One region of the Paraburkholderia sp. BR10141 genome, then DNA from elsewhere that is predicted to be linked to it. Evidence: predicted binding sites of a transcription regulator. Region 1 holds the regulator's gene; the other holds the start of a gene.
What was found. The regulator FliA, encoded in region 1, starts transcription of late flagellar genes. The targets are predictions, from matches to a motif close to CTAAAGTTTNNNNNNNNNNNGCCGNTA.
Positions count from the first base shown of each region.

Region 1 (4,410 bases):
ACTGGTGAAAATGATGATCGACCGGCTGCCCGACGTGCAGACCGAAGAGGCCGGCATGGAGTGGCTCCAGTCGGTGCTCGAATCGAACCTGCCCGTGCTCGAAGACGAACAGGCGCTGATGGAGCGCGGCGGTGTGTTCGCGCTGATGGGCCCGACGGGCGTGGGCAAGACCACGACCACCGCGAAGCTCGCCGCGCGCTGCGTGATGCGCTTCGGCGCGAGCAAGGTGGCGCTGCTCACCACCGACAGCTACCGGATCGGCGGCCACGAGCAACTGCGCATCTTCGGCAAGATCCTCGGCGTTTCGGTGCACGCGGTGCGTGACGGCGCGGACCTCCAGCTCGCGCTCACCGAACTCAAGAACAAGCACATCGTGCTGATCGACACGATCGGCATGAGCCAGCGCGACCGCGCCGTGGCCGACCAGATCGCCATGCTGTGCGGCGCGGGCCGCCCGGTGCAGCGCCTGCTGCTGCTCTCGGCGACCAACCACGGCGACACGCTCAACGAAGTCGTGCAGGCCTACCAGAGCGGCCCGGACAACGCGCCGCTCACGGGCTGCATCCTCACCAAGCTCGACGAGGCGACCAACCTCGGCAGCGCGCTCGACACCGTGCTGCGCTACAAGCTGCCGGTGCATTACGTCTCGACGGGCCAGAAGGTCCCCGAGAACCTTTACGTGGCGACGCGCCGCTTCCTGATCCGCAGCGCTTTCTGCATTCCGCGAGAGAGTTCGCCGTTCGTGCCGCACGAAGACGATATCCCGGCGCTGCTGTCGGCACTCTCGACGCGTACGAATTCGCAGGCTCCCGAGGTCAGGTTTGGATAAGTTCGTAATCGATCAAGCTGAAGGGCTGCGGCGGCTTCTCGCGCGTGAAGGCTCGCGCGTGGTCGCAGTGACGGGCGGTGCAGGTTCGCCCGGACGCACGACCACGGTGGTCAATCTCGCGGCGGCGCTCACCGCGCAGGGCAAGGACGTGCTCGTGATCGACGAGTGTCTGGGACCCCGCTCGGTCTGTGCGCTGGTGGGCGGTGTGCGCGGCGCAGGCAACTTCGCCGCCGTCGTGCGCGGCGAGCGCACGCTCGACGAAGCCGTGGGCCGCCATGCGCTCGGCTTCGGCGTGCTGGCCGCCTCGCGCGACAATCGCGCGCAGTACACGTCCGCCCAGCTGCAGAAGGTCATTTCGGGCCCCGCGGACATCGTACTGATCGACGCGCAGCTCGACGCCGATGGCGCGCTTTCGCCGCTCGCCATGCATGCGCACGATGTGCTGATCGTGATGCGCATCGGTGCGCAGTCGATCACGGACGCCTACGCGTGCATGAAACGGCTGCACTTCGCGCATGCGATCGCGCAGTTTCGCGTGCTCGCGAATCATGTGGCGAACGCGAGCGACGCGCAGGCCGCGATCGAGAATCTCGCAGGGGTGGCGAGCCGCTACCTGAGCGTGTCGCTCGACAGCGCCGGAAGCGTCGCCGCCGATCAGCACATGGCGCAGGCGCTCAGGCTTGCGCGCTGCATCGTCGATGCGTTTCCGTCGACGGCCGCCGCGCGCGATTTCCGCCACGTGGCCGCCGAGCTGCCGCACTGGCCGATGCGACCCGCGGTCTCGGCGTGCTCGCCGGCCACGGCACGCGCGAATGCACTGTTCGGCGCGAAGGACGAAGAACATGAAGCGGCGGGCTACGCACCCGTCGACGATCCGGACGGCGCGCCGCAAGCCGGCGTCCAGCCCCACGCTACCCAAGCAACAAACGCCGCACACAGCACGCTCGCCGCGAACGCCGATTCGTTCGTAGCGGCCGTGACGGGTGTGCATCCCGCACCCAACGCAACATCCGCGTCCGCTCCGGCCCATGTGGGCTGGCGGACCGATACGCCCGCGCAGCGGACGTCGCCGCAGCACGTCTGACGTGCGCACGACGACGCCAACAGGGAGATGAGAAGTGGAGAGCACGATGTATAACGCTCAAGGAAAAATTTCGCAGGCCGACGTGCTCGCGAAATACGCGCCGCTCGTCAGACGGCTCGGCTTGCAGCTCGTCGCCAAGATGCCGGCGAGCGTGGACCTCGACGACCTGATCCAGGCCGGCATGATCGGCCTGCTCGACGCGGCCAACCGCTACAAGGAAGATCAGGGCGCGCAGTTCGAGACCTACGCGAGCCAGCGCATTCGCGGCGCAATGCTCGACGAGTTGCGCAGCAACGACTGGCTGCCGCGCAGCCTGCGCCGCACCTCGCGTGAAGTGGAAAGCGCGGTGCACAAGGTGGAGCAGCGGCTCGGGCGCTCGGCGAGCGAGACGGAGATCGCCGAGCATCTGAGCATGCCGCTCGACGAGTATCAGAGCATGCTGCAGGAACTGCATGGCAGCCAGCTCATCTACTACGAAGACTTCGACCGTTCCGCCGAGGACGAACCGTTCCTCGACCGCTACTGCGTCGATCATTCGGACCCGCTTTCGGCGCTGCTCGACGACAGCCTGCGCGGCGCGCTCATCGAGGCGATCGACCGGCTGCCCGAGCGCGAGAAGCTGCTCATGTCGCTCTATTACGAGCGCGGCATGAACCTGCGCGAAATCGGCGCGGTGATGGAGGTGAGCGAGTCGCGCGTGTGCCAGCTGCACAGCCAGGCGGTGGCGCGCCTGCGCACGCGACTGCGCGAGATGTCGTGGGCCGGCCAGGAGAATTGAGGCGGTAGACGGCGCGCGCGGCGGCCAGCGCGAGCCGGAGTGCAGTTGCAGTGACAGAGCCGGGGTGCGAGAGCGCCCCGGCTTTTTTGTTGGCGGACTGGACTCGCGCAAAACAAAAAAGCCGAAGCATCACTGCTTCGGCTTTTGTCTTTGGCGGACGATCTACGCGCGCTTACAGCCCGAACGCCGGCAACCGCCCATCGGGACCGTACAGCATCGAGCCGTTGCCCGTTTCGCCGCGCAGGATCGAGAGCGCGCGGCGGTTATGTTCCATGCGCGTGCGGATCATCATGCCAATGGTGAGATTCTTGCGGCGCGCGCGCTCGGTCGACCCCTTGAGCAGCGCCCACTGACTTGCCAGACGCGCGTCGCCGTCGCAGGCCATTTCGATGCCCTTGCGGCCGCCCGGCAGGCCGAGGCCGGCCAGTTGCGCGTCGCGCGCTTTTTCGAGGCCCGCGAGACGCTGCGTGAGCGTCGTCTTCTGCTCGACGATTTGCGGGAGCGCCTCCATGCCATCGGCCGACACGAGCGCCTTTTCTTCATAGGCGAGCAGCGACGCGAACGCCTCGACCGTGGCGTGTTCGTCGATCAGTGTGGCCAACAGGGCATCTTTCATTGCAAGGCACCAAAAAAAGCGAGGTTTGCGCGGCGCTCGCGCATCGGGCGTCAGTTGCCCGACGTCGGCTTCATGAGGTCGCGCGCGGTCTGGATCACGCCGTCGGCGATCTTGCCGGAGTCGATCTGCAACGTGCCGTTGCGGATCGCGTCCTTGATCGACTGCACGTGCGCCGTGTCGATGTCGGCGGAACCGCTCGCCGCGAGCGAGCGCATCGTCGACGAGAGCGACGACAGGCTCACGTTCGCGCCGCCTTGAGCGGCGGCGGTCGTGCTGCCTGCCGCGCTGGAGGTGGTAGCGGTGTCGGTGCTTACGCCGGTCGAATCGGCTTGCGAGCGCGCGAGGCCATCCTGCAGCGTGCGCGGATCATTGCGGGTGGAGGAGTCAACTTTCACGATGGGCGTTCCTGATCGATTTGACCTTGATAACGGCACAGGTCGGGCCGAACTTTAGCCGAAAAATCCCACCGTTACATGCTGTTACGTGTGCTGGCGCACAAAGCCGGAGACGGCCGGATCGGGCCGCCGGACGGGGCTCGGCGCGCCCTGATCCGGCCCTTGCCAGCGCTTACCGGCCCTAGATCTGCACCTGCACGGTACCCGCGTCCTTGACCACGCCCGAGATGATCTGGCCGCCGCTCGTGCGCACGCGCACCTGCTGGCCCGGCTCGGCGTTGTTGAGCGCGCTGCCCTCGGCGGAGATCGTGAAGTTGCTGCCCACGGCAATCACCTTGACCGTCTGGCCGATGACCACCGAGGCGGCGCTGCGCAACATGTCGGTGCGCAGCGGCAGTCCCGCGGAAATCCGGGCGAGCGCGACGGCGCCGGTCGCCTGGTTGGGATCGGTGATGATGGTCTGCGGCAGGTTCGCGAGGTCGCCCGCGCGCGGCATGAAATCGGCGGCCGAAAGCGCCTCGCCCGCGCCGATCTGACGCGAGGCCACGTAGTAGGTCACGTCCACCGCAATGCGCGCGCTCACATAGAGCGTCCACGGCTTCGCGCCGATGCAGCGCACGCCCACGGTCGTGTGGCCATAGGTGCGCGCGCCCGGCGGCATGAACGGCTCGAGTGACGTGCAGGCTGCGAGGCCACGCGGAAACACCG
Region 1 covers NZ_JBMIQH010000014.1:127,083-131,492, forward strand. The annotation lists gene flhF (flagellar biosynthesis protein FlhF) at 1-829, shown strand, start outside; partial or broken gene ACOJB8_RS20525 (MinD/ParA family ATP-binding protein) at 822-1,604, shown strand; gene ACOJB8_RS20530 (RNA polymerase sigma factor FliA) at 1,960-2,691, shown strand; gene ACOJB8_RS20535 (flagella synthesis protein FlgN) at 2,864-3,307, opposite strand; gene flgM (flagellar biosynthesis anti-sigma factor FlgM) at 3,358-3,702, opposite strand; gene flgA (flagellar basal body P-ring formation chaperone FlgA) at 3,884-4,410, opposite strand, start outside.

Region 2 (4,410 bases), on a different contig from region 1:
GCCGCCGATCTCGCGGGCCGCTTCGATCACATCCTCGTCGACGAATACCAGGACACCAACCGCCTGCAGGCCTCGATCCTGCTCGCGCTCAAGCCCGATGGCCGCGGCCTCACCGTGGTCGGCGACGACGCCCAGGCGATCTATTCGTTTCGCGGCGCGACCGTGCGCAACATTCTCGACTTCCCGGCGCAGTTCGACCCGCCCGCGCGTCAGGTGACGCTCGAACGCAATTACCGTTCGACGGCGCCGATCCTCGCCGCCTCGAACGCCGTGATCGACGCCGCCGCCGAGCGCTTCACCAAGAACCTGTGGACCGAACGCCCCTCGCAGCAGCGCCCGCGCCTCGTCACGGTGGCCGACGAGGCCACCCAGGCGCGCTACGTCGTCGAGCAGATTCTCGAGGCGCGTGAAGCGGGCATGAAGCTCAAGCAACAGGCCGTGCTGTTTCGCGCGGCGCACCACAGCGCGACGCTCGAAATCGAACTGGCGCGACGCAATATCCCGTTCGTGAAGTTCGGCGGACTGCGTTTTCTCGACGCCGCGCACGTGAAAGACGTGCTGGCGGTGCTGCGCTGGGCCGAGAATCCGCTCGACCGTGTAGCCGGGTTTCGCGTGACGCAGTTGCTGCCTGGCGTCGGGCCCGCCAACGCCGCGCGCCTGCTCGACCAGGTGTCAGCGTGCACGGGCGCATATCGCGCCGCCGAGGCGCTCGCGGCTTTCGCGCCGCCGCCGCGCGCGGCCGAGGACTGGCCCGCGTTTGCGTCGCTCATCGACAGCCTCTCGATGCGCTCGACGCCGTGGCCGGCCGAGTTCGAGCGCGTGCGGCGCTGGTACGAGCCGCATCTCGAGCGCAATCACGAAGACGCCCAGGTGCGTCTCGCCGACTTGCTGCAGATGGAGAGCATTGCGAGCACCTACGCCTCGCGCGAGCGCTTTCTCACCGAACTCACGCTCGATCCGCCCGACGCGACGAGCGCCGAATCGGCCGATCCGCTGCTCGACGAAGACTACCTGATCCTTTCGACGATCCATTCGGCGAAAGGTCAGGAGTGGCGCAACGTGTTCGTGCTCAACGGCGTGGACGGCTGCATTCCGTCCGATCTCGGCGCGGGCAGCGACGAGGAGCTGGAGGAGGAGCGGCGGCTGCTCTATGTGGCGATGACGCGCGCGAAGGAGGATCTGCACATCGTCGTGCCGCAGCGCTTTTATGTGCACAACCAGGTGGCGTCGGGCGACCGGCACGTGTGGGCCTCGCGCACGCGCTTCATCGCGACGCCCATGCTGCCGCTGTTCGAATCCCGCGCATGGCCGCCCGCGCCCGTGGCGAGCGCGCCGAGCGCGGCCGGACTCGCCGCCGCCGCGCAGGCGAAGGTCGAGATCGCCGCGAAGCTCAGGAAGATGTGGGATTGAGGTGGAAAGCGGGGCGCGCGCCGTTTTCAGGCGCGCGCGCCAGCGCTTAGCGCCGCTGCTCGCGTGCCGTGCTGCGTTGCGGCGGCATGAAGAAGTTGCGCATCCACGCGGCGAGGCGCGTGAACACATCGTCGGGCTCCTCGACGAAAATCTCGGGCTTGAGCAGGCGCAGATATTCCATGATTTGTTGCGCTTCCTGCTTCTGGAACACGCCATGCGTCACGCCGAGCCTCAGCAGCCCGCGCAGCTCGCCCAGACGCTCGCGCGCCGCGCTGCCGCTCGCCTGTTCACAGCCGATCTTCGCTTCGTACACACGCTGACGCAACGACTCGGTGAGGCGCCACGCGGGCGTCTGCATCGACTCTTCGAGGGCCTGGATGTCCTGCACGCCCGACTTGATCTGCGCAGCCAGCGGGTCGACCAGCGTGTCGTCGCCCTGGGCTTCGCTCACGATGGCCGCCGCCCAGTCGCGGCACTGCTTCGAGAGTTCGTCGGGCGTCCACTCGGGCCGCGACGCGAAGCCGAAACCGAATTCGCCTGCCTGACGCATCAGGATCGAGACGACCTCGGGGAATTCCTTGTCGAGCGTGCGCTTGGCCCACGCGTACTGGCCGCCTTGCAGGAGCCGCTGGACGGCGTGCTCCGTGAGCGGCGTCATGTTGTCGAGCAGCTTCGCGCGCAGGTAGTCCTCGAATTCCGGCGTGGCGAATTGCGGGTCGAGTTTGAGCGAGACGCGCAGGAACGCGTCGAAATCCTTGCGCAGCGACGCAAGCGTTTCGTCCTTCAGGTTAAGGGTGATATGCCCCATTGTGGTTGCCCCGGTGTAATCCTTGTCGCTTCTCGCGTGCTCTCGCCGTTCGAGCAGTGGCCTGCCAGAGCAGGCCCTGACGGGTTTAACGGCGCTCCGGGGTGAAACTTGAGCGTAAGGGGCGACGCTTGCCTCTAGCGCAGGACAACGCCTTGCCAGAGGAAGAACACGCCGAGCCCGATCGCGATGGTGAGGAGCGGGCGCTTCGTGAGCGCGCTGACGACGATCGCCGCGAGCGCGCCGACGAGCTGCGGGTTGCGCCAGGTCAGCTCGGCGCCCTGACCGTGGGGCGAGACCGCCATCGGCACGATGATCGCCGTGAGCACGGTGACGGGCACGAAGCCGAGCGCGGTGCGCACGAGCGGCGGGAATACCAGCCGGTCGCCGAGCACGAACACCGCAGTGCGAATGACCAGGGTGATCAGGGCCATGCCGAGAATCAGGACGACGTAGTTCATTGCCCGGCTCCTGCGGTGCGTTGGACGTTGGGGGACTTGCGGGAGGACTCGCTGCCGGCGCGGGCGCCGCGCGACGAACCTGGCCGTGAGAGCACGACACCCACGACCACGCCCGCGAGCACGGCGCCGAGCAGCCCGAGCTTGTACGGCCAGCCCTGCCAGAAAAAGGCGAGCGCGCCCGCAGTCGCGGCGGCGGCGAGGTAGCGCAAGGCAACCAGCTGTGGCACGACGATGGCGATGAAGGTCGCGACCATCGCGAAGTCGAGGCCGAGCGACTGCAGACCCGGGAACGCCGCGCCGAACAGCAGGCCGGCCGCGGTCCAGAGTTGCCAGTTCAGGTACATCGAGAGGCCCGAGCCGAGGAAATGCCACGGCGAGACGTCGTCGCCGGGCGGATGGCGGCGCAAATGCGCCCACGCGACGGCGAAGACCTCATCGGTGAGCAGGCTGCCGAGCACGAGCCGCCAGCGCAGCGGCAGGTGCGAGATATAGGGCGCGAGCGTCGCGCTATAGAGCACGTGGCGCAGGTTCACGATGAACGTGGTGGCCCAAATCACCGCGAAGCTCGCGTGCGAAGCGATCAGCCCGAGCGCGATGAATTGCGCGGAGCCGGCGAACACGGCGAGCGACATGAACTGGCCGTGCCAGAGCGAAAGCGGGCCCGAGGTGACGAGCGTGCCGAAGATCACGCCGAAGGGCGCGGCGCCGATCATCATGGGGATCGTGTCGCGCGCGCCGGCGATGAATTCGGCAAGGCGGTTGGGATGCGTGGTCAAACTGTCCTCCTGATACAAGGGGACAGCATAGCGGGCCGCCTTACGCGTGGCTTGTACGTTCTTGCGGCCGGATGCGGGTTGGCGCGTTCAGGACGACTGCCAGCGCCCCGGCGGCACGCCGAACATGCGCCGAAAGTGTCGCGTGAAATGGCTCTGGTCGGTGAAACCGCTCGCGGCGGCGACCTCGGCAACCGTAGCGCCTTCGCGCAGCGGGGCGAGGGCGCGTTGCAGGCGCAACTGGGTGCGCCAGGCGTGCGGCGGCAGCCCGGTTGCCTGCGTGAAGAGCCGCGCGGCGTGAAACGGCGAGAGGCCGACCGCCTGGGCGAGATCGGCCACGCGCAGCGGCGTGGCGAGATCGGCGGCAAGGAGCGCCTTCATCGTTTCCACGCGGGGATCGTTCGGGCCGTGTTTGAGCGCCGCCTCGCGCGTGCGGCCGTAGCGCGTGAGCAGCGTCGAGAGTGCGTCGAGCAGCGAGCCTTCCACGGCGAGCAGATCGGCACAAGGCGCCGAAGGCGATGCCGGGCTGGCGCTCGCGCCGGGTTCGGGCACGGCTGCGGCGCGCCGCCAGTCCGCGTCGGCTTCCAGCAGCCGGTGGGCGCGCGAGAGCCGGTGCGCGAGATCGAGATCGTGGATCACCTCGGCGTCGAACCACGGCAGCGGCTGCGTGCGCCCGGCGATTTCGCCGGCGAGCTCGTGCAGGAAGTCGATCGGCACATACATCACCCGATAGCTCCAGCCTTCTTCGACGGCGCGTGAACCCGTATGCAGCTCCCCCGGATTGATCACCGGCACGCTGCCCGTTGCGGCGACATGCTGCGTGCCGCGATAGCGAAAGCATTCCGCGCCGCCCTCGATCACGGGGATCGTGTAGGCCTCGTGCCAGTGCGGCGCGAACGTATGTTGGTTGTATTCGGCCGTGACGAGATCCGCGCCGGGCAGAAGCGGCGTGCGCCAGTAG
Region 2 covers NZ_JBMIQH010000006.1:122,966-127,375, forward strand. The annotation lists gene ACOJB8_RS10810 (ATP-dependent helicase) at 1-1,410, shown strand, start outside; gene ACOJB8_RS10815 (DUF4088 family protein) at 1,457-2,218, opposite strand; gene ACOJB8_RS10820 (AzlD domain-containing protein) at 2,353-2,676, opposite strand; gene ACOJB8_RS10825 (AzlC family ABC transporter permease) at 2,673-3,392, opposite strand; gene ACOJB8_RS10830 (helix-turn-helix transcriptional regulator) at 3,540-4,410, opposite strand, start outside.
Region 2: the regulator FliA is predicted to act here: its motif matches at 2,305-2,331, upstream of ACOJB8_RS10815 (DUF4088 family protein).